DNA from 3 places in the Streptomyces sp. NPDC086777 genome. Region 1 is predicted to be linked to each of the others. Evidence: riboswitches for the same ligand, from Rfam matches in the RefSeq annotation. Region 1 holds a riboswitch; each other region holds the start of a gene.
The links. A riboswitch is a leader RNA that binds a small molecule or an ion and turns the genes downstream of it on or off. The one in region 1 is predicted to bind cobalamin.
Positions count from the first base shown of each region.

Region 2: it holds a riboswitch for cobalamin, as region 1 does, so the genes downstream of both, AB0472_RS00635 (prenyltransferase/squalene oxidase repeat-containing protein) here and AB0472_RS36160 (cobalamin biosynthesis protein) in region 1, are expected to answer to the same signal.
Region 3: it holds a riboswitch for cobalamin, as region 1 does, so the genes downstream of both, AB0472_RS21725 (CbtB-domain containing protein) here and AB0472_RS36160 (cobalamin biosynthesis protein) in region 1, are expected to answer to the same signal.

Region 1 is NZ_JBFBJI010000036.1:66,291-73,558, forward strand. It holds gene AB0472_RS36145 (lysozyme) at 1-45, shown strand, start outside; gene AB0472_RS36150 (inorganic phosphate transporter) at 220-1,470, shown strand; gene AB0472_RS36155 (hypothetical protein) at 1,489-1,716, shown strand; cobalamin riboswitch at 1,887-2,027, shown strand; gene AB0472_RS36160 (cobalamin biosynthesis protein) at 2,128-3,105, shown strand; gene AB0472_RS36165 (cobyric acid synthase) at 3,102-4,613, shown strand; gene cobN (cobaltochelatase subunit CobN) at 4,610-7,268, shown strand, end outside.
Region 2 is NZ_JBFBJI010000001.1:136,581-143,848, forward strand. It holds gene AB0472_RS00625 (hypothetical protein) at 1-417, shown strand, start outside; gene AB0472_RS00630 (antibiotic biosynthesis monooxygenase) at 594-968, shown strand; cobalamin riboswitch at 1,386-1,515, shown strand; gene AB0472_RS00635 (prenyltransferase/squalene oxidase repeat-containing protein) at 1,624-2,850, shown strand; gene AB0472_RS00640 (SCO2322 family protein) at 2,847-3,473, shown strand; gene AB0472_RS00645 (energy-coupling factor transporter transmembrane component T) at 3,466-4,770, shown strand; gene AB0472_RS00650 (ATP-binding cassette domain-containing protein) at 4,767-6,407, shown strand; gene AB0472_RS00655 (ECF transporter S component) at 6,404-7,213, shown strand.
Region 3 is NZ_JBFBJI010000015.1:19,670-26,937, forward strand. It holds partial or broken gene AB0472_RS21715 (extradiol ring-cleavage dioxygenase) at 1-130, shown strand, start outside; gene AB0472_RS21720 (enoyl-CoA hydratase/isomerase family protein) at 310-1,365, shown strand; cobalamin riboswitch at 1,433-1,574, shown strand; gene AB0472_RS21725 (CbtB-domain containing protein) at 1,611-1,832, shown strand; gene AB0472_RS21730 (CbtA family protein) at 1,855-2,610, shown strand; gene pgm (phosphoglucomutase (alpha-D-glucose-1,6-bisphosphate-dependent)) at 2,809-4,449, shown strand; gene AB0472_RS21740 (BTAD domain-containing putative transcriptional regulator) at 4,477-7,268, opposite strand, start outside.

The DNA.
Region 1 (7,268 bases):
AACGGGTCGGCGGGCCGCCTGAAGGCGTTCAGCCTGGGCCGGTGACCAACGGGCGACCGGGCCGCCGGACCGGAACCGGGACGGTGGCCCGGCCCCGCTCCCGCCGCGGTCGCCCCGCAGGCGATCTCATACACCACCAAGACCGCCCCAGTTCACCTTCCGTTCATCCAGGTTGCCTACGGTCCAACAACCAATGACCTCGAAAGATTGCCTGGGTAAATGGAAAACTTCTCGCTGATCCTCGCGATTGTGGTAGTAACCGCACTCGCGTTTGATTTCACGAACGGTTTCCACGACACCGCCAACGCGATGGCCACGACCATCTCGACCGGCGCGCTCAAGCCCAAGATCGCGGTGGCCATGTCCGCCGCGCTCAACCTGTTGGGCGCCTTCCTCTCGGTGGAGGTCGCCAACACGATCTCCAAGGGTCTCGTCGACGAGAACGGCATTCGTCCCGAGGTCATCTTCGCGGCCCTCGTCGGCGCCATCCTCTGGAACCTGGTGACCTGGCTGGTGGGCCTGCCCTCCAGTTCCTCGCACGCCCTCATGGGCGGCCTGATCGGCGCCACCGTCGCCTCCGCCGGCTTCGGCGCGGTCCACGGCGACGTGCTCGTCACCAAGGTCCTGCTCCCGGCGGTCGCCGCCCCCGTCGTCGCAGGCCTCGCGGCGGCGCTCTCCACCCGCCTCTCCTACAGGCTCTCGAAGAACGCCGAGGACGAGGCCACCCGCAAGGGCTACCGCGCCGGCCAGATCGCCTCCGCCGGCCTGGTCTCGCTCGCGCACGGCACCAACGACGCCCAGAAGACGATGGGCATCATCACCCTCGCACTGATCGCGGGCGGCTCGATCGCCCCCGGCTCGAACCCTCCCACCTGGGTCATCCTCTCCGCCGGCCTCGCCATCGCGCTCGGCACCTACATCGGCGGCTGGCGGATCATCCGCACCATGGGCACGGGCCTGACCGACCTGCGGCCGCAGCAGGGCTTCGCCGCCCAGACCAGCGCGGCCACCGCCATCCTGGCCTCCTCCCACCTGGGCTTCTCGCTCTCCACCACGCACGTCGTCTCGGGTTCCGTGATGGGCGCGGGCCTCGGCCGCAAGGGCGGCACGGTCCGCTGGTCCACCGCGACCCGCATGATGGTCGCCTGGGTGCTCACCCTCCCGGCCGCCGCGGTGGTCGGCGCGCTCGCCGAGTCCGTGACGGACCTCGGCGACTGGGGCACCGCCGGCGTCGCCGTCTTCCTCGTGGCGGCCAGCGCCGCGATCTGGAAGCTCTCCCGCCGCGAGGTCGTGGACAGCAGCAACGTCGTCGGCACCCAGGAGCCGGCCGGCGTGGTGACCACGGCGATCGCCGCCGTGACCCCGCCGCCCGCGGGCACGGTCGCGGTCGCGGACGGACTGACCGCCACCATCCCCGCTCCTGCCCCCGCCCCGGCCGCTCCCGCGACCGACCCGGCCGCCACCGTCTGACCCCGAGGAAGAACCGACATGAACATCGACTGGGCAGCCATCGGCTCCGTCTTCGGCGTCAGCCTGGTGGCCACCGTGGGGCTGGTGGCCCTCTTCACCCTCGGCGTCAGGGGCCTCTCCGCCCGCGAACGCGCCACCGCCCAGGGCGGGTCGGCGGCCCTGGCCATGACGGCCGCCTGGCTCTGCTTCGCCGCCTGCGCGGCCGCGGTGGCGTACGGCATCCACCTGATCGTGGCGAAGGCCTGAGCCGGGAAGTCCCCGCCTCGCGCCGAGAAGGCTCCTCTCCGTCCGTCCGGATCCGCCCACCGGGATCCGTCCGCCGGGGAGGAGCCTTCCGCATACCCCACAGGCCCCGCCGGACACCCGGTGTGGGCCTTCCCACACACTCCCCTCGCAGGTCAAAGGCAAGTTGACGGGTCTTCCGGGGCCGTGGTGGACTTCCGGAGCCATGTACGGCGGCAAGGGAGGAAGCCGGTGTGAATCCGGCGCGGTCCCGCCACTGTCACCGGGGTAGCAATCCCCGGAAGCCAGGAACTCCCACCGCCGGTCTCGTCGAACCAGGGCGTGGACACCCTGAGTGAGGACATAACGCCATGCGCGGCTGCCGTTCGAGGTTGAGTACCCGGCCCGTCCCCGACCCCGCGGCCGGCTGAGCCGATGGGTGCCGACCGCGTCTTCGCGTACGGCGCCGCCGCCGGCCTTCTCGGTGATCTGCTGCTCGGCGATCCGCGCCGGGGGCATCCGGTCGCCGTGTTCGGACGGGCGGCCGGGGCCGTGGAGCGGGTGCTGTGGCGGGACCACCGCGGGTGGGGCGCGCTGCACACCGCCGTCTGCGCCGGGGGCGCCGTTGCGCTGGGTGCCGCGGCGCAACGGGTCGTACGGCCGTCCGCCGCCGCGTCCGCCGCGCTCACGGCCGCTGCCACCTGGGCCGTGGTCGGGAGCACTTCGCTCTCCCGTGAGGCCCGGGCCATCGGGCGGGCCCTGCGGACCGGTGACGTCGAGGCGGCCCGTGCCAGGCTGCCGCATCTGTGCGGACGGGATCCGCAGGCCCTGGACGCCGACGGGATCGCCCGCGCGGTCGTGGAGTCCGTCGCCGAGAACACGAGCGACGCGGTCGTGGGCGCGCTGGTGTGGGGAGCCGTGGGGGGCGTTCCCGGGCTGCTGGGGTTCCGGGCCGTCAACACCCTGGACGCCATGGTGGGGCACAAGTCACCCCGGTACCGGCGCTACGGGTGGGCCTCGGCACGGCTGGACGACGTGGCCGGGTGGCCGGGGGCACGGCTCACCGCCGTCCTCGCCGCGGTCGCCGGGAACGACCGGCGGGGGGCCGTACGGGCCTGGCGTGCCGACGCGGGCAAGCATCCGAGTCCCAACGCGGGGCCCGTGGAGGCGTCGTTCGCGGGGGCGTTGGGGGTACGGCTCGGGGGGACGCTGTCGTACGCGGGGCGGGTCGAGCACCGGCCGGTGCTGAACGGGGAGGGACGGGCTGTGCAGGTCGCCGACATCGAGCGGGCCGTGCGGTTGTCGCGGCGGGTGGGATGGCTGGCGCTGGGGGTGAGTGCGGCGGGCGCGCTGCTGCGGCGGGCGCCCTCACGGCGCCCGGCGCCGAAGTCACCGGCCGGAGGCCTGTCATGAACAACGGAGGCCTCCTCGTCGCCGGTACCACCTCCGACGCCGGAAAGAGTGTCGTGACCGCCGGGATCTGCCGGTGGCTGGTGCGGCAGGGCGTGAAGGTGGCGCCGTTCAAGGCGCAGAACATGTCCCTCAACTCCTTCGTCACCCGCGAGGGTGCCGAGATCGGGCGGGCGCAGGCCATGCAGGCGCAGGCCTGCCGGGTGGAGCCGACCGCGCTCATGAACCCGGTACTGCTCAAGCCCGGCGGTGAGCAGAGCAGTCAGGTGGTGCTGCTCGGCAGGCCCGTCGGCGAGTTGAGCGCGCGCGGGTACCACGGCGGGCGGCAGCAGAAGCTGCTCGGGACCGTGCTCGACTGTCTCGCCGAGTTGCGGGGCACGTATGACGCGGTGATCTGTGAGGGGGCGGGCAGTCCGGCGGAGATCAACCTGCGCCGGACCGACATCGTGAACATGGGGATAGCCCGCAATGCCGGGCTGCCCGTGCTCGTGGTCGGCGACATCGACCGCGGGGGCGTCTTCGCCTCCTTCTTCGGGACCGTCGCCCTGCTGTCGCCGGAGGACCAGGCCCTCGTCGCCGGGTTCCTCGTCAACAAGTTCCGCGGGGACGTCTCCCTCCTGGAGCCGGGCCTGGACATGCTCCACACGCTCACCGGACGGCACACCTACGGCGTCCTCCCCTTCCGCCACGGGCTCGGCATCGACGAGGAGGACGGGCTGCGGGTCTCCCTGCGGGGAACCGTGCGCGAGTCGAACGTCGCCCCGCCCGTGGGCGACGACGTGCTGCGGGTCGCCGTCTGTGCGATCCCGCTGATGTCCAACTTCACGGACGTGGACGCGCTGGCCGCCGAACCCGGCGTCGTGGTGCGGTTCGTGGACCGGCCGGAGGAGCTGGCCGACGCCGATCTCGTCATCGTCCCCGGCACCCGGGGGACGGTCCGCGCCCTGGAGTGGCTGCACGCACGGGGGCTCGCGGACGCGCTGCGGCGCCGGGCCGCCGAACAGCGGCCCGTGCTCGGCATCTGCGGGGGCTTCCAGATCCTCGGTGAGCACATCGAGGACGACGTCGAGAGCCGCAGGGGGGCCGTCGACGGGCTCGGGGTCCTGCCCGTGCGTGTCCGGTTCGCCCGGGAGAAGACGCTCACCAGGCCCGTCGGAGAGGCCATCGGCGAGCGGGTCGAGGGGTACGAGATTCACCACGGGGTCGGTGAGGTGACCGGCGGGGAGCCCTTCCTGGACGGCTGCCGGGTCGGGCAGACCTGGGGCACGCACTGGCACGGCTCGCTGGAGTCGGACGGTTTCCGGCGGGCCTTCCTGCGCGAGGTGGCGGCCGCCGCGGGCCGCCGGTTCGTGCCGGCCCCCGGCACCTCGTTCGCCGCGCTGCGCGAGGAGCAGCTCGACCGGCTCGGCGACCTGATCGAACAGCACGCGGACACCGACGCGCTCTGGCGGCTCATCGAGTCGGGCGCGCCGCAAGGACTGCCTTTCATTCCACCGGGAGCGCCCGCATGAGCACTGTGTTGTTGTTGTCGACCGCCGACACCGATCTGCTGGCGGCCCGGGCCGCCTCCGGTGCCGACTACCGGATCGGCAATCCGACGCGCGTCGACGTCACGGAGGAGCTGCCCGCGCTCCTCGCGGGCGCGGACATCGCCGTCGTACGGCTGCTCGGCGGCAAGCGCGCCTGGGAGGACGGGCTCGCCGCGCTGAAGGCCGCCGGGATCCCGACCGTGCTGCTCGGCGGCGAGGCGGTGCCGGACGCGGAGCTGATGGCCGAGTCGTCGGTGCCGGCGGGCGTGGTCGCCGAGGCGCTCAGGTACCTCGTCGAGGGCGGCCCCGCCAACCTCACCGAGCTGGCCCGGTTCCTCTCCGACACGGTGTTGCTGACCGGCGAGGGGTTCGCCGAGCCGCAGAAGATGCCCGAGTACGGCGTCCACGGCACCCGTGCCCGGCAGAGCGGCCGGCCGACCGTCGGGGTGCTCTTCTACCGGGCCCACGAACTGAGCGGCAACACCGGCTTCGTGGACACCCTGTGCGACGCCGTCGAGGCAGACGGCGCCAACGCGCTCCCGGTGTACTGCGGTTCGCTGCGCGGCGCGGACGCCGGGCTGTACGAGCTCCTCGCCGAGGCCGACGCACTGGTGGCGACCGTCCTGGCGGCCGGCGGTACGCACGCCTCCCGGGCCTCGGCCGGCGGCGACGAGGAGGCCTGGGACATCGGGGCGCTCGCCGACCTCGACGTGCCGGTGCTGCAGGGCCTCTGCCTGACCTCGTCGAAGAGTGCCTGGGACGAGTCCGACGCGGCCCTGTCCCCCATGGACGCGGCGATGCAGGTCGCGATCCCGGAGTTCGACGGACGCCTGATCACGGTCCCGTTCTCCTTCAAGGAGCAGGGCCCCGACGAGGTCCCGGTGTATGTCGCCGATCCCGAGCGGGCCGGACGCGTCGCCGGAATCGCCGTACGGCACGCCCGGCTCCGGCACAAGCCGAACGCGGAGAAGAAGATCGCGCTGGTCTTCACGGCGTACCCGACCAAGCACTCCCGGGTCGGCAACGCGGTGGGGCTCGACACCCCCGCCTCGGCGGTCCGCGTGCTGGATGCGCTGCGGGACGCCGGATACGGGGTCGAGGGGCATCCGGACGACGGCGACGAGCTGATCCACCGGCTCATCGACGCCGGTGGCCACGACGTCGAATGGCTCACCGAGGAGCAGCTGGCCGCCGCGCCCGCGCGGGTGCCGCTCGCGGACTACCGGGCGTGGTTCGAGAGGCTCGACCCGGCGCTCAGGGACGCGATGACCGAAGCGTGGGGCGAGCCGCCGGGCTCGCTGTACGTCGACGGCGACGACGTCGTGCTGGCCTCCCTGCAGTTCGGGAACGTCGTCGTGATGATCCAGCCGCCGCGCGGCTTCGGGGAGAACCCGATCGCGATCTACCACGACCCGGACATGCCGCCCTCGCACCACTACATGGCGGCCTACCGCTGGCTCGACAACTCCTTCGGCGCCGACGCGATCGTGCACATGGGCAAGCACGGCACGATGGAGTGGCTGCCCGGCAAGGGCCTCGGCCTGAGCGCCGGCTGCGCCCCTGACGCGGTCCTCGGCGACCTGCCGCTGGTCTACCCGTTCATCGTCAACGACCCCGGCGAGGGCACCCAGGCCAAGCGGCGCGGGCACGCCACCGTCGTCGACCACCTGGTGCCGCCGATGGCCCGTGCCGACACCTACGGCGACCTGGCCAAGCTGGAGCAGCTGCTCGACGAGTACGCGCTGGTGTCGGACCTGGACCCGACGAAGGCGCCGGCCGTCCGCGCCCAGATCTGGACGCTGGTCAAGGCGGCCGAGCTCCACCACGACCTGCACGTGGACGAGCAGCCCGGGGACGACGACTTCGACTCGTTCGTCATGCACATCGACGGCTACCTGTGCGAGATCAAGGACGTGCAGATCCGCGACGGCCTGCACATCCTCGGCGGCGGTCCGGTCGGCGAGCCGCGGGTGAACCTGGTGCTGGCGGTGTTGCGCGCCTCCCAGGTGTGGGGCGGGCAGGCGAACGCGCTGCCGGGGCTCCGGGCCGCGTTCGCGTCCCACTTCGGGCTGCTGGAGAAGGAGTTGCTGGCCGAGCCCGGCGCCCCGCTGAAGGTGCCGGTGGAGCTGACGGACCTGGTCGAGGGCCCGGCGCGTACCGCGGCCGACGCGGTCGACCTGCTGGAGCAGCTGTGCCGCCGGGTCGCGGAGGGCATGGAGCAGCGGGACTGGGCGGCCGCCGAGAGCCGCGCACTGCTGCGGGAGGTCCTCGGCGGCGCCGAACTCCCGGATGCCGTGGCCGTGCTGGAGTTCGCGTGCACCGAGGTGGTGCCGCGGCTCGCGCGCACCACGGACGAGATCGGGCACATCCTGAAGGCCCTGGCCGGCGGCTACGTCCCGGCCGGCCCGTCCGGCTCTCCCACCCGCGGGCTGGTCAACGTCCTGCCCACCGGCCGGAACTTCTACTCGGTCGACCCCAAGGCCATCCCGTCCCGGCTGAGTTGGGAGGTCGGCCAGGCGCTGGCCGACTCGCTCGTGCAGCGGTACCTGAGCGACACCGGCGCCTACCCGAAGTCCGTCGGCCTGACGGTGTGGGGCACCTCCGCGATGCGCACCCAGGGCGACGACATCGCCGAGA
Region 2 (7,268 bases), on a different contig from region 1:
CCCCGGGTCACCGACGTCGCCCCGCATCTCCCGGGCGACCTGATCCCGCTCCTCGTCCGACGGGCCACCGGCGTCGACCTGGCCCGGGCCGCGGCCGCCCTCGCCACCGGCGAGACGCCCGACACCACACCCACCCGGCAGCGGACGGCCGCGATCCAGTTCGCGTACCCGGCCGTCACCGGCCGCCTCGACCACCTGGACCTCTCCCCCGACGCCGCCGGCGAGCCCGGCGCCGACCGCATGCTCCTCCTCCAGCACACCGGCAACCCCGTCACCGCGGGCCCGCACGCCACCGCCGCCGACCGGCTGGCCCTCTGGGTGGCGGTGGGCGAGACCCCGGACGCCTGCGAGGACGCGCTGCGCCGCATGGCCCGCCACCTCTCGGCGGGCATCGCGCCGCTCGCGGACGCGGCCTGAGCGCGCTTGAGGACGTGCCGCGCCGTGCGGTCCGTCGGCTACGGCGCCGTCGTGGCCGAGCGCGCCGTTCCTCCCCCAGCCTTCGGCCGGGGGTACCCCCAGCGCCCCCTTCGGGGCGCCGCCACGTTCCCAAAAGGCGCTGGATCAGCGGGCGCGTTCCGGCCTACGGTGCGGCCATGAGCGATCACACCGAAGCGCCCGTCGTGCCCGTCGAGGCCTACGAACCCCCTTACTACGTGGCCGTCTTCACCTCGGTGCGGACCGAGGACCAGAGCGGCTACGGCGAGACCAACGCACGCATGGAGGACCTGGTGAAGGACATCCCCGGGTACCTGGGGATGGACCACGCGCAGACCCCCGGCGGGCTGGGCATCACCGTCGGGTACTTCCGCGACGCCGACGCGCTCACGCGGTGGCGGACCGACGCCGAGCACCGGGCGGCGCAGCGGCGCGGGCGGGCCGAGTGGTACGAGAGTTACACCCTGCACGTGGCGAAGGTGGAACGGAGCCACGGTTTCACACGGGGGCAGTCCGCGGCGGCGGAAGGCTAGCGGACCGGAAGGCCAGAAGCCGATCGACCGTACCAACCGGCCCGCCGCGTCGAGCACTTCGACTCCCGCTCGGCTCATCGCCGGATTGACCGCGCGCGGGCGCAGGGCCGCCGCCGGGCCCGTCCCGCCCGTCAGCAGCGCCGCCGGCAGGGTCGGGCCGGAGAGCCGCGCCATGACCGGTTCGGTACGGGACCCGGTCGGCCGCGCCCGGGGTGCCGGACACCCGCGCCCCCCCGTACCCACGCCCGCACCGCGCCCTCGGCGGCCGCGCCCCCAGCCGTCCCGGTCCCGGCGCAGCACCCACGCCTGGTCGATCTCGTACACGTCGGCGGAACGCCCCACCCCGAGCGGTCTCCCCGTCATGGCACGACCCCGACGAGACGGTCCCCGCACAGCCCCCTCTCAGCTTCCCCGGGGCGGCCGGTAAAGTAGCCGGGTCGTCATCACCCGTACGGGGGGAAGCCGGTGCAATTCCGGCGCTGACCCGCAACCGTGAGCCACCTGCCATGGCAAGCCGGACCGCCGCGCCCGGGACGTTGATCGGCTCACGTGCGCCGACGCCCGTCGTCGCACGGCACCGTCGAGGTTTACGGAGCCGAGCCGCCGGGGTCTCCCGCGCTGCCCGGCTCCCCGCAGGGAGAGGCACCCGCCGACCATGACCGTCCTCCGCCGCACCGCCGGGGTACTGGCCGCCACCGCCGTCATCGGGGCCGCCGTGCCCGCGACGACCGCGCTGGCCGCCGGTACCACCTCCCCGTCGCCGTCCGCGTCGACGGTGCTCCCGTCGGGGCTCTACGGCGGTTCGGACCCCAAGTTCGACGGCGTCTGGCGCCAGTCCCTCGCCCTGCTGGCCCAGCGCGCGGTGGGGGTGACCCCGGCCGCGAAGGCGGTGGACTGGCTGGCCGGGCAGCAGTGCGCGAACGGCGCGTTCGCCGCGTTCCGCGCCGAGCCGACGGCGGCCTGTGACGCCAAGGTGCCGGTCGACACGAACAGCACGGCCGCCGCCGTACAGGCGCTGAAGGCCGTCGGCGGGCACGACGCTGCCGCGGACAAGGCGGTGACCTGGCTGAAGTCGGTACAGAACAAGGACGGCGGCTGGGGCTACACCACGGGCTCGCCCAGCGACACCAACTCCACCGGCGTGGTCGTCGGCGCGCTCGCGACGGCCGGCGCGAGCGCGGACAGGTCGCCCTACGACCTCCTCGCCAAGTGGTCCGTCCCCTGCGACCAGGACGGCGGCGGGGCCCTCGCCTACCAGCCGGACAAGAAGACCGGGAAGCTGACCGCCAACGCGGACGCGACCGCGGCGGGGGTGCTCGAGGCCCTCGGCAAGGGGTTCGTGACGACGGCCGGGAAGGCCCCGGCGGAGGGGTATGTCTGCGCCAACTCCGACAAGGCCCTCACCCCCGCCGAGCTGGCCCGCAACGGCGCCGCCTACCTGGGGGACGCCACCGCCACCAAGGGCTACCTGGTCTCCGCCCTGCCCGGCGCCGAGCCCCAGCCGGACTACGGCAACACCGCCGACGCGGTGGTCGCCATGGCCGCGCAGGGCTGGACGAAGCCCGCGCAGAAGCCGTACGCCTGGCTGGAGGCGCACGCCGTGCCGTGGGCGAGGCAGAGCGGACCCGCGGCCTACGCCGAGCTGATCTTCGCGGCGCACGCGATGGGCAAGGACCCCCGTGACTTCGGCGGCACGAACCTGGTGACGGCGCTGAACGCGACCGGACCGGCCCCGGAGGCGGCCGCCACGAAGCAGGCCGAGGAGAAGGCCGGGGAGAAGAAGTCGGGCAGCAGCGTGTGGTGGATCGTCGGCACCGGGCTCGTCGCCGGTATCGGCATCGGCTTCCTGTTCAGCGGCCGCCGGAAGCAGCGGCAGCTGTGACCGCGGTCCGCCGTGCGGGGCTGCTGCTCCTGGCCGCGCTGACGTTGTGCGCGACGGCCGTGGGGCCGGCGGCGGCCACCGGATACCGCTACTGGTCCTTCTGGGAGCGGGACGGTGCGCGCTGGACGTACGCCACGCAGGGCCCGTCGACCGCGCGGCCCGGCGACGGTTCGGTCGAGGGCTTCCGCTTCGCGGTGAGCGAGGACTCGGCGGACGCGTCGCAGCCGCGCGGCACGGCCGAGTTCGGCACGATCTGTGCGGACACGCCCGCCGTCGGGGGCCGGAAGCGGGTGGGGCTGGTCGTCGACTTCGGTACGACGGCGGACGCGCCCCCCGGCGAGAAGCCGCCCACGCGGCGGACGGCCTGCGCGGTGGTGCCCGAGGACGCGACGGCGGCGGACGCCCTGGCGACGGTGGCGAAGCCGCTGCGGTACGACACGAACGCGTTGTTGTGCGCGATCGGGGGGTATCCGGCGCGAGGGTGCGGCGAGAAGGTGACCGCGGGGGCGGCCGGGGGCACGTCGGACGGCGGGCCGTCACTCGGGCTGCTGGCGGGTGCGGGGGTCGTCGTGGTCCTCGCCGCGGGAGCCTTCTGGCAGGCACGACGGCGCAGAAATGACTGACACCGCGGGCCGGTGGGGGCTCGACGCGCAGTTCCCCGCGCCCCTGACGGGGCACGACCCCGCCGCGGGCAGTCGGGGCGCCGCGGGACGGTGGGGGGTGCTCGCGCAGTTCTCTGCGGGCCTGGAGGGGCGGTGCAGTTCTTTGTTCAGGCTGCGGGCAGTCGTGCCGCTGGGGCGGCACGGGTGGGCGCAGGCGGTACCCCGCAAGCGCGGGCGAGCGGCCCGGTCCCCACGTGCCCGCGCCCTGCACCCCGGCGCCTGGTGGCTCTGGTCCCTCTCGCTGGGGGTCGGTGCGTCGCGGACGACCAACCCGCTCCTGCTCGGTCTGCTCATCGCCGTCTCCGCGTACGTCGTGGCCACCTGCCGCAGCCGGACCGCCCCCTGGTCCCGCTCCTACGCCGCGTTCGCCAGGCTCGGCCTCGCCGTGCTGCTCGTACGGCTCGCGTTCACCGTGGTCCTCGGCTCGCCCGTGCCCGGCGCGCACACCCTCGTCGCCCTCCCCGACATACCGCTCCCGCACTGGGCCCAGGGCATCCGCCTCGGCGGGAAGGTCACGGCCGAGGCGCTCGTCTTCGCGCTCTACGACGGGCTCCGGATCGCCACCCTCCTCGTCTGCGTCGGTGCCGCGAACGCGCTCGCCAACCCGGCCCGGCTGCTCAAGTCCCTGCCCGGCGCCCTGTACGAGCTGGGCGTGGCCGTCGTCGTCGCGCTCACCTTCGCACCGCACCTGGTGGCCGACGTGCAGCGGCTGCGGGCCGCCCGGCGGCTGCGCGGCCGGCCCGACTCCGGCCTCCGCGGCCTGCTCCAGGTCGCCCTCCCGGTCCTGGAGGGCGCGCTGGAGCGGTCGGTCGCCCTGGCCGCCGCGATGGACGCGCGCGGGTACGGCCGCAGCGCCGACGTCCCGGACCGGGTCCGCCGTACGACGGCCGGGCTCACCCTCGGTGGCCTGCTCGGCGTCTGCGCGGGGCTGTACGGGCTGCTCACCACCGAGGGCGGCGGCTACGGAGCGGCCGTCCTGCCGGCCGGGGTGGCCGCCGCGCTCGCGGGGCTGCGGCTCGGCGGCCGGCGTTCGCCGCGCACCCGGTACCGGCCGGACCCGTGGGACGCGCGGGCCTGGCTGGTGTCCGGGTCGGGCGCCGCCGTCGCCGCCCTGCTCACCCTGGCGTCCGTCCGCGACCCGGCCGCCCTGCAACCCGGGGTCGTACCCCTGGTGTCCCCCACTCTTCCGCTGTGGCCCGCGGCCGCCGTGCTGCTCGGTCTGCTGCCCGCCCTCGCCGTGCCGAAGGAGCCGTCGTGATCCGCTTCGAGGACGTCTCCGTGACGTACGAGGGCGCGGCCCGACCCGCCGTGCAGGGCGTCGACTTCGAGGTGCCGGAGGGTGAACTCGTCCTGCTGGTGGGCCCGTCCGGGACCGGGAAGTCGACGGTTCTGAACTCGGTGTGCGGGCTCGTGCCGCACTTCACCGGCGGCACCCTGCGCGGCCGGGTGACGGTGGCCGGCCGGGACACCCGTACCCACCGGCCGCGTGAACTCGCGGACGTCGTCGGCACGGTGGGCCAGGATCCGCTCGCCCACTTCGTGACCGACACGGTGGAGGACGAACTCGCCTACGGGATGGAGTCGTTGGGGATCGCCCCGGCGGTGATGCGGCGGCGGGTGGAGGAGACGCTGGATCTGCTGGGGCTCGCCGAGCTGCGGGACCGGGCGATCGCCACGCTCTCCGGCGGGCAGCGGCAGCGGGTCGCGATCGGGTCGGTGCTCACCCCGCATCCCGCGGTCCTGGTCCTCGACGAGCCGACCTCCGCGCTCGATCCGGCCGCCGCCGAGGAGGTGCTGGCCGTGCTCCAGCGACTGGTGCACGACCTGGGCACGACGGTGCTGCTGGCCGAGCACCGGCTGGAGCGGGTGGTGCAGTACGCCGACCGGGTCGTGCTGCTCCCGGGGGACGGGGCCGCGCCGGTGCACGGGACGCCCGCCGAGGTGATGGCCGTGTCTCCGGTGTGTCCGCCGGTGGTGGAGCTGGGGCGGGTGGCGGGGTGGTCGCCGCTGCCGATGACGGTGCGCGACGCCCGGCGGCGGGCGACGGCCGACGGGCTGCGGGAGCGGCTCGCCGGGCTGGTCCCGCAGCAGCGGCCCGCGAGCGCGACCGGCCCTGCGGCCGGTCCTGCGGCCGGTCCCGCTGCTCCCCTCGCCGAGGTCCGCTCCCTCGGCGTCCGCCGGGGCCGGGTCGACGCGCTGCGGGGCGTGGACCTGACCGTCGCCGCCGGGGAGACCGTCGCCCTCATGGGGCGCAACGGCGCCGGGAAGTCCACGCTGCTGGGCGCCCTGGTCGGGCTCGTCGAACCGGGCTCCGGCGCGGTCCGGGTCGGCGGCGCGGTCCCGCACCGCACGCGCCCCCGCGACCTCGTACGCCTGGTCGGGCTGGTCCCGCAGGAACCCCGTGACCTGCTGTACGCCGACACGGTCGGTGCCGAGTGCGCGGCCGCCGACCGGGACGCGGGGGCGGCCGCGGGGACCTGCCGCGGGCTGGTGTCCGAGCTGCTGCCGGGGGTCGCGGACGGCACGCACCCCCGTGATCTCTCCGAGGGGCAGCGGCTCGCCCTCGCGCTGGCCGTCGTCCTCGCCGCCCGGCCGCCGCTGCTCCTGCTCGACGAGCCCACCCGGGGCCTGGACTACGCGGCGAAGGCCCGGCTGGTCGGTGTGTTGCGCGGGCTCGCCGCCGACGGACACGCGATCGTGCTGGCCACGCACGACGTGGAGCTGGCCGCGGAGCTGGCGCACCGGGTGGTGCTGCTCGCGGAGGGCGAGGTCATCGCGGACGGGCCCACCGACGACATCGTCGTCTCCTCGCCGTCCTTCGCGCCGCAGGTGACGAAGGTCCTCGCACCCGAGCCGTGGCTCACCGTGACCCAGGTCCGCGAGGCCCTGGCATGACCGGCCCGGTGCGGCTCGGCCCCCGCTCGCTGGCCGCTCTCGTCCTGGTCAGCGCGGTCGGGGTGGTGGCCGTCGGCTGGCCGTTCCTCGCCCCGCCGTCCTCCCGGATCGCCTCGCACGCCCAGGACGCGCCCTGGCTCTTCGCCGGCCTGCTGGTGCTGCTGGTCGCCGTGCTGGCGGCGACGATCGCCGAGTCGGGGCTGGGCCCGAAGGCGGTCGCGATGCTGGGCGTGCTGGCCGCGACCGGGGCGGCGCTGCGGCCGGTCGGCGCCGGAACCGCCGGGATCGAGCCGATGTTCTTCCTGATGGTGCTGAGCGGGCGGGTGCTCGGGCCGGGCTTCGGGTTCACGCTCGGCTCGCTCACCATGTTCGCGTCGGCGCTGCTCACCGGCGGGGTCGGGCCGTGGCTGCCGTTCCAGATGCTGGCGATGGGCTGGTTCACGATGGGGGCCGGTCTGCTGCCGGGCGCCGGGCGGCTGCGCGGCCGTGGCGAGCTGGCACTGCTGGCGGGGTACGGCTTCCTGGCCGCGTTCGGCTACGGCCTGGTCGTCGACCTGGCGGGCTGGCCGCTGCTGGCGGGCAACGCCTCGAACCTCTCCTTCGACCCGCACGCCGGGGCCGCCGCCAACCTGGCCCGTTTCCTCGCCTACAGCCTGGCCACCGCCATGGGCTGGAACCTGGGCCGGGCCCTGTGCACGGTCGCCCTCACCCTCCTCCTCGGACCGGCGCTGCTGCGGGCGCTGCGCCGGGCCACCCGGCGGGCCGCTTTCGAGACCGCGGTCACATTCGACGGCCCCGGGACGTGAGGGGCCGTACGCGCCCGGTGACGCGACCGGTGAAGCACCCCACATGACGCACGTC
Region 3 (7,268 bases), on a different contig from region 1:
CTGGGGCCACACCCCGGTCGGCCGGACCGTCCTCGACAGGCTCGACCAGTTCCGCTGCGGCGCCCGCTCCCTGCTCCACCCGGAGAAGACCGTCCCCGCGCCGAGCGGAGCCGGCATCCCCGACGACTGACGCCGACCGCCGGCGAGGCGGCCCGGCCGAGGTCCCCGGACGTCCTTCGACGGGGCGGCGTGCTCCGGACCCGGCGGACACGAGAAGATCGTCGGTGACCCACGCGTCCACCCGATCCCGGAAGGAACCGACGAGACCATGCGCCTCATCGCGGCCGGCGGCCCGGCGGAGGTGTCCGGATGACCGGCGCCGACGAACACGTCCTGCGACACGTCGACGGACGGGCCGGGCATCTCACGCTCAACCGGCCGAAGGCCATCAACGCCCTGACGCACGCCATGGTGCGACGCATCGACGAGGCGCTCACGGAGTGGGAGCACGACCCCGCCGTCCAGACCGTCGTCATCACCGGCGCGGGGGAGCGCGGCCTGTGCGCGGGCGGGGACATCCGTGCCGTCCACGACGACGCCCGGGACGGCGACGGCTCGGCCGCGGCCGCGTTCTGGCGGGACGAGTACCGGCTCAACGCGCGCATCGCCCGGTACCCCAAGCCGTACGTCGCGGTCATGGACGGCATCGTGATGGGCGGCGGGGTCGGCGTCTCGGCGCACGGCAGCGTCCGGATCGCCACCGAGCGGTCGCTGATCGCCATGCCGGAGACCGGGATCGGCTTCGTGCCCGACGTCGGCGGCACGTACCTGCTCGGCCGCGCGCCCGGCGAACTCGGCACCCATCTCGCCCTGACCGGCGCCCGGATCGGCGCCGCCGACGCGATGCTGTGCGGACTCGCCGACCACTGCGTGCCGCCGGACTCGATCCCCGCGTTCGTCGCCGACCTGGCCGGCCTCCCGGTACCCGAGGCGCTCGCCCGGCGGGAACGGCAGGCACCCCCTGGGGAGTTGGCCGGGCACCGGACGTGGATCGACGCCTGCTACGCGGCCGGCACCGTCGAGGAGATCGTCCAGCGGCTGCTCGCGCACGGCGACCCGGCGGCGAAGGAGGCGGCGGACACCCTGCTCACCAGGTCCCCCACCGCCCTGAAGGTCACCCTCGCGGCGCTGCGCAGGGCCCGCCGACTCGGCTCGCTGGAGCAGGTCCTGGACCAGGAGTACCGCGTCTCCTGCGCGACCCTCACCACCCATGACCTGGTGGAGGGCATCCGGGCCCAGGTCGTCGACAAGGACCGCACCCCGCACTGGTCCCCGGCCACCCTCGCCGGGGTCGCCGACGCGGACGTCGACCGCTTCTTCGCCCCGCTCGGCGAGCGCGAACTGGGCCTCGCCCCAGCCGCCTGACCGGCTCGACCGGCCGCCCATCAGGCGCGAGACGAAGATCACGCCTGGTGGTGCGGTCTTGGCCGTGCTCCTGACACGCGGTACGGTCTGTCCGATATCGACGACGGCGAGACGGAACCCGGTGGGAATCCGGAACGGTCGCGCCACTGTATGCGAGAGCCCCACAGCTGCTCGTGAGTCAGACCCGTGGCCGTCGTCCTGTGCACCACCGAGTTGGGACGCGAACTCCCAGAGGAGGTCCTGCCATGGCGCAGACCGTCGCTCCGCCGACAGCCAACACCCCCGCCGTGCCCGCCAAGCTGCCGCTGTCCGCGATAGCCCCCTGGGCGGTCTTCTTCGGCATCCTGATGCTGGTCCTGCTCTACTTCGTCGGCGCCGAACAGGGCGCCACCTCCGTGTTCAGCGGCACGGACGTCCACGAGTGGGTGCACGACGCCCGCCACCTGCTCGGCTTCCCCTGCCACTGACGCGAGGGGCGCCGAACCACCCATGAACTCCGCAACGGTCCGCAACCTCCTGGTGCGGGGCATGCTCGCCGGCCTGGCCGCCGGCCTGCTCGCCCTCGTCGCCGCCTACCTGCTGGGTGAGCCGAACGTCGACAAGGCGATCAGCTTCGAGGACGCCCACTCGCACGAGCACGAGATGGAGGTCGTGTCCCGCTCCCTGCAGTCCACCGCCGGCCTCGCCACCGGTGTCCTCGTCTACGGGGTCGCCTTCGGCGGCATCGCCGCCCTGGCCTACTGTTTCGCCCTCGGCCGCGTCGGCGGTCTCTCGGCGCGGGCGACGGCGCTGCTGCTGTCCGGCTGCGCCCTGGTCGCCGTGTACGTGGTGCCGTTCCTGAAGTACCCGGCCAACCCGCCGTCGGTGGGCGACCCGGACACCATCGGCAAGCGGACCACGCTGTACTTCCTGATGATGCTGCTCAGCGTGCTCCTCGCGGTCGCCGCCACCATCCTCGGCAAGCGGCTCCGGCCGCGGCTGGGCACCTGGTGGGCGACGGTCCTCGCGGTGGCCGCGTTCGCCGTCGTCATCGGGCTGGCGTACCAGTTCCTGCCGGTCGTCAACGAGGTGCCGGCGGACTTCCCGGCCGCCCTGCTGTGGCGGTTCCGGCTCTCGGCGCTCGCCATCCAGGTGGTGCTGTGGGGCGGATTCGGTCTGCTCTTCGGCGAGTTGGCCGAACGCGTCCTCAACCCCAAGCCCGCGAAGGCCCCGGCCGCCGCGCGCACGGTGCCCGCTGCGCACTGACCGGCACCGCGTCACACCGCACGACACGAGAGGGCCCACCGGAACCGTCCGGGGGCCCTCTGCGGTACGTCCGCCGTGAACCGGCCCTGCACCCGCCGGGTCTTCGGCGCGCGGCCGGTGCCGTACTCGCGTTCGTGACCGCTGACAAGGAAAGATGGGCGCGAGCGATCGATCAACGACTGCGGAGGAAGTGGACTCATGCCGCATGAGCGAGCGGGCCGGCCGGCGGCTCCGGAGGACCTCGTCGACGTGGCCCGGCTGGTCACGGCCTACTACGCACTGCACCCCGACCCGTCCGACCCGGGCCAGCGGGTGGCGTTCGGCACCTCGGGACACCGCGGATCGTCGCTGACGACCGCGTTCAACGAGGACCACATCGCCGCCACCAGCCAGGCCATCTGCGAGTACCGGAGCGGCCAGGGCACCGACGGCCCCCTCTTCCTGGGCGCCGACACCCACGCCCTGTCCGAGCCGGCCAAGGTCACCGCCCTGGAGGTCTTCGCCGCCAACGGCGTCACCGTCCTCGTCGACAGCGCCGACGGCTACACCCCCACCCCCGCCGTCTCGCACGCCGTCCTCACCCACAACCGCGGCCGCACCACCGGCCTCGCGGACGGCGTCGTCGTCACCCCCTCGCACAACCCGCCCGCGGACGGCGGCTTCAAGTACAACCCGCCCAGCGGCGGCCCCGCCGCCTCCGACGCCACCTCCTGGATCCAGGACCGCGCCAACCAGATCATCGCGGGCGGCATGAAGGACGTGCGGCGCATCCCCTACGAGCGCGCGCTCGCCGCGCCGACCACCGGCCGCTACGACTTCATGGGCGTCTACGTCGACGACCTGCCCAGCGTCCTCGACCTCGACGCGGTCCGCGCCTCCGGGCTGCGCATCGGCGCCGACCCGCTCGGCGGCGCCTCCGTCGCCTACTGGGGCCGGATCGCCGAGCGGCACAGCCTCGACCTCACCGTGGTCAACCCGTACACCGACCCCACCTGGCGGTTCATGACGCTGGACTGGGACGGCAAGATCCGCATGGACTGCTCGTCGCCGTACGCGATGGCCTCGCTCATCGAGAAGCGCGCCGAGTTCCGCGTCGCCACCGGCAACGACGCCGACGCCGACCGGCACGGCATCGTCACCCGTGACGCCGGCCTGATGAACCCCAACCACTACCTCGCCGTAGCCATCTCCTACCTCTACCGCCACCGCGAGCAGTGGGCGGCGGACGCCGGCGTCGGCAAGACCCTCGTCTCCTCGTCGATGATCGACCGGGTCGCCGCCGACCTGGGCCGTCAACTGGTCGAGGTGCCGGTCGGGTTCAAGTGGTTCGTCGACGGACTCGTCAGCGGGGCCATCGGGTTCGGCGGCGAGGAGTCGGCGGGCGCCTCCTTCCTGCGCCGTGACGGCTCGGTCTGGACCACCGACAAGGACGGCATCCTGCTCGCCCTGCTCGCCTCCGAGATCACGGCCGTGACGGACAGGACCCCGTCCGAGCACTACGCCGAACTCACCGCCCGCTTCGGTGAACCCGCCTACGCCCGCATCGACGCCCCCGCCACCCGCGAGGAGAAGGCCCTCCTCGGCAAGCTCTCCCCGGCCCAGGTCACCGCCGAGTCCCTGGCGGGCGAGCCGGTCACCGCCGTCCTCACGGAGGCGCCGGGCAACGGCGCGGCCATCGGCGGCATCAAGGTGACCACCGAGAACGCCTGGTTCGCGGCCCGGCCGTCCGGCACCGAGGACGTCTACAAGATCTACGCCGAGTCCTTCCAGGGCCCCGCACACCTGGCCCGGGTGCAGGAGGAGGCGAAGGCGGTGGTGGACGCCGCGCTCGGCGGCTGACGACGGGGACGGCCCGCCGCCGGGCCGTCAGGTCGCGAAGGTGCGGCGGCGGGCCATGGCCTCGGCCAGGTCCGCCGCGGCCCGGCGGGCGTCCGCCGCGAGGTGTGCCGAACCCCAGGCGAGCGCGGTGCGTTCGGCCAGCGCGTACCCGTCGGCAGCCGCCCGGTCCTCGCCGAGCAGCCGGTGCAGGTCGGCCAGGGCGTGCGCGAGCGGACGGCTCGCGTACGCCGCACCCGCCGCGCCGGCCAACTGGTCCCGCAGCGGCCGCAGGTGCCCGAGGAGGGCGGCCGCCGTGCCGTGGTCCCGGTGTACCACGGCGAGCTGGGCGCGGAAGTCGAGCTCCAGGCCGTAGAGGTGGTCCCGCGGCGGTTCCGCGCCGACGGGTACGGCCAGGGACTCGTCGAGTCTGCCCAGGCGCGCCAGGACCAGCGCCCACGCCACCGCGACCTGGCCGGGCGCCGCCTCGTACACGGTCCGGGTCAGCGGCTCGACGTCGTCCGCGCGGTCCTGGACGAGCCGCATGGTGATCAGCCCGAGGGTGCGCAGACCGGTGGCGTGGTGGGCGCCCACCCGTTGCAGCAGGGTGTCCGCCTCCGCGTAGGCGGCCTCCGCCGCCTCGAAGCGCCCGGCCACGCAGGCCAGCATCGCGGAGGTCGCCGCGCTGAGCCCCTGCGCCCACACCAGCCGGTAGCGGCGGGCGAGGGTCAGTCCCTCCGCGGTGTGCCGGTGCACGGCCGCCGGGTCGTTGCGGACGGCGGCGGTCATCGCGTCCAGGTTCTCGCAGACCCAGCGGTAGGCGGGCAGGTCGTGGCCCCGGGCGAGGTCGCGCAGCTCGGCGGTGAGCGCCGGCCGGGTGCCGGTCCGCAGCTCGTGCGGCAGCAACCGTGCCGAGGCCATCAACGCGGCGGCCATCAGCCGGGGTTCGCCGTCGGCACGGGCGAGGTCCAGCTGGGCGCGGGCCGCCGCCAGGGCCCGCGGCGGGTCCTCGGCGGCGACCGCGTCGACGAGGACCTGGAGGACGCGGGCCCGGGTCGGCCCGTCGAGACCCGGATCGGCCGCGAGCCGTTCGAGGCGGGCCAGCGCGGTCCGGTCGTACGGCCCTTCGAGCCGGCTGCGCCAGGCCGCGGGCTCGGTCCAGGCCCCGTACACGGCCGCGACCAGGTCGCCGCGGTCGGCCTGCTCGGCGAGTTCCACCGCGCGCTGCCGGGTGCGCCGGGCCGCGTCGGTGGCGCCGGTGCGCACCTGTGCGCCCAGCAGCCGTACCAGCAGCTCGATCAGCCGGTCGGGCGGGGCGTCGTCGCCCGTGGCCGCGGTGAAGGTGTCGATCGCCTGCTGGATCAGGGTGACGGCGACGTCGTGGGCGTAGCGCCGCTCGGCTGCCTCGGCGGCGCGCAGTGCGTAGTCGACGGCGAGCGGAGCGTCGGCCGTGCTGCCGGATCGGGCGAAGTGGTGTGCCAGGGCGGCGAGTTCGCCGGGCCGGTGGTGGCGCAGCAGGCGCGCGACGCGGGCGTGCAGCCGGGACCGCCGGGCGCCGGAGAGGTCGGCGTAGACGGTGTCGCGGACCAGGGCGTGCACGAACCGGACGCGGCCGGGCCCGGGTTCGGCGAGCAGGTCGGCGGCGAGCGCCGCGTCGAGGCCCTCCAGCACCTGCTCCTCGTCCGCGTCGGCGGCATCGACGAGCAGGGCGACCTCGGCCTCCAGACCCAGTACGGCGGTGAGCTGGACGACGGACCGGGCTGCGGCGGGCAGCAGGGCGAGGCGCCTGCGCAGCACGTCGCGCACCCCCTGGGGGACCTCGGAGACCGCGACCAGGGCGCCCTCGTCGGCCAGCAGCCGGGCGCTCTCCAGGACGTAGAAGGGATTGCCGCCGGTGCGCTCGGCGAGTGCCGCCACCGTCGCCGGATCCACGGGCGTCCCGCAGACGGCCGTGACCAGGGTGGCGGTGTCCCGCACCGGCAGACCGCCCAGCGCGATCCGGTACGGGGCGCCGGGGGCGAGCTGGGCGAGGGTCTTGAGCAGGTGTTCGCCGACCTCCGTGGGCCGGTAGCCGGCCACGGTGAGCAGGGGCACCCCGGTGACCGCGGCCGCCGCCTCGACCAGGGCCAGCGTCTCGGCGTCCGCCCGGTGCAGGTCTTCGAGGAGGACGGCGAGGGGCGCCCGGGAGGCCGCGGCGCGCAGCCAGGCGGCGAAGGCGCGGTGCATGCGGAAGCGGCCGGCGCTGGCCTCGCCGTCCGGGGCGGGGGCGGCCGTGTTCTCCGGCTCCCGCAGCAGCACCGTCAGCTCCTCCGGCCGGGCCGGGGGCACCTCGCGGGCGAGCGCGCCGAGCGCCTCCACCCAGGCCCAGGCGGGCGGTGCCCCCTCGTACTCGGGGCAGCGCCCCACCACCACCCGCCAGCCGGCCTCGCGCAGCCCGGCCGCGGCCCGGCCGAGGAACGCGGACTTGCCCGCCCCGGCCGCACCGGTGACCAGCACCAGTCCGCCGCCGTCGCGTGCGGCGCGGGCCGCCCCCGCCAGGGCCCGCAACTCCTGGCCCCGGCCGACGAACAGGCCGGGGCCGGTGCGCGCGGGGAGTTCGGTGGCGGGCTCGGGCACGGCCGCCCGCAGCACGTCGAACCGCCCGTTGAGCACGGCGTGTTCCACCTCCCGCAGCGCGGGCCCGGGATCGCAGCCCAGCTCGGCGCGCAGGACCGCGCCGGCGCGGCGTACCGCGGCGAGGGCGTCGGCCTGCCGGTCGCAGGCCCAGTGGGCGAGCGCGAGCAGCCGCCAGCCCTCCTCGCGCAGGGGAGCGTCCCGGACCAGCGACTCGGCGTCGGCCGCGG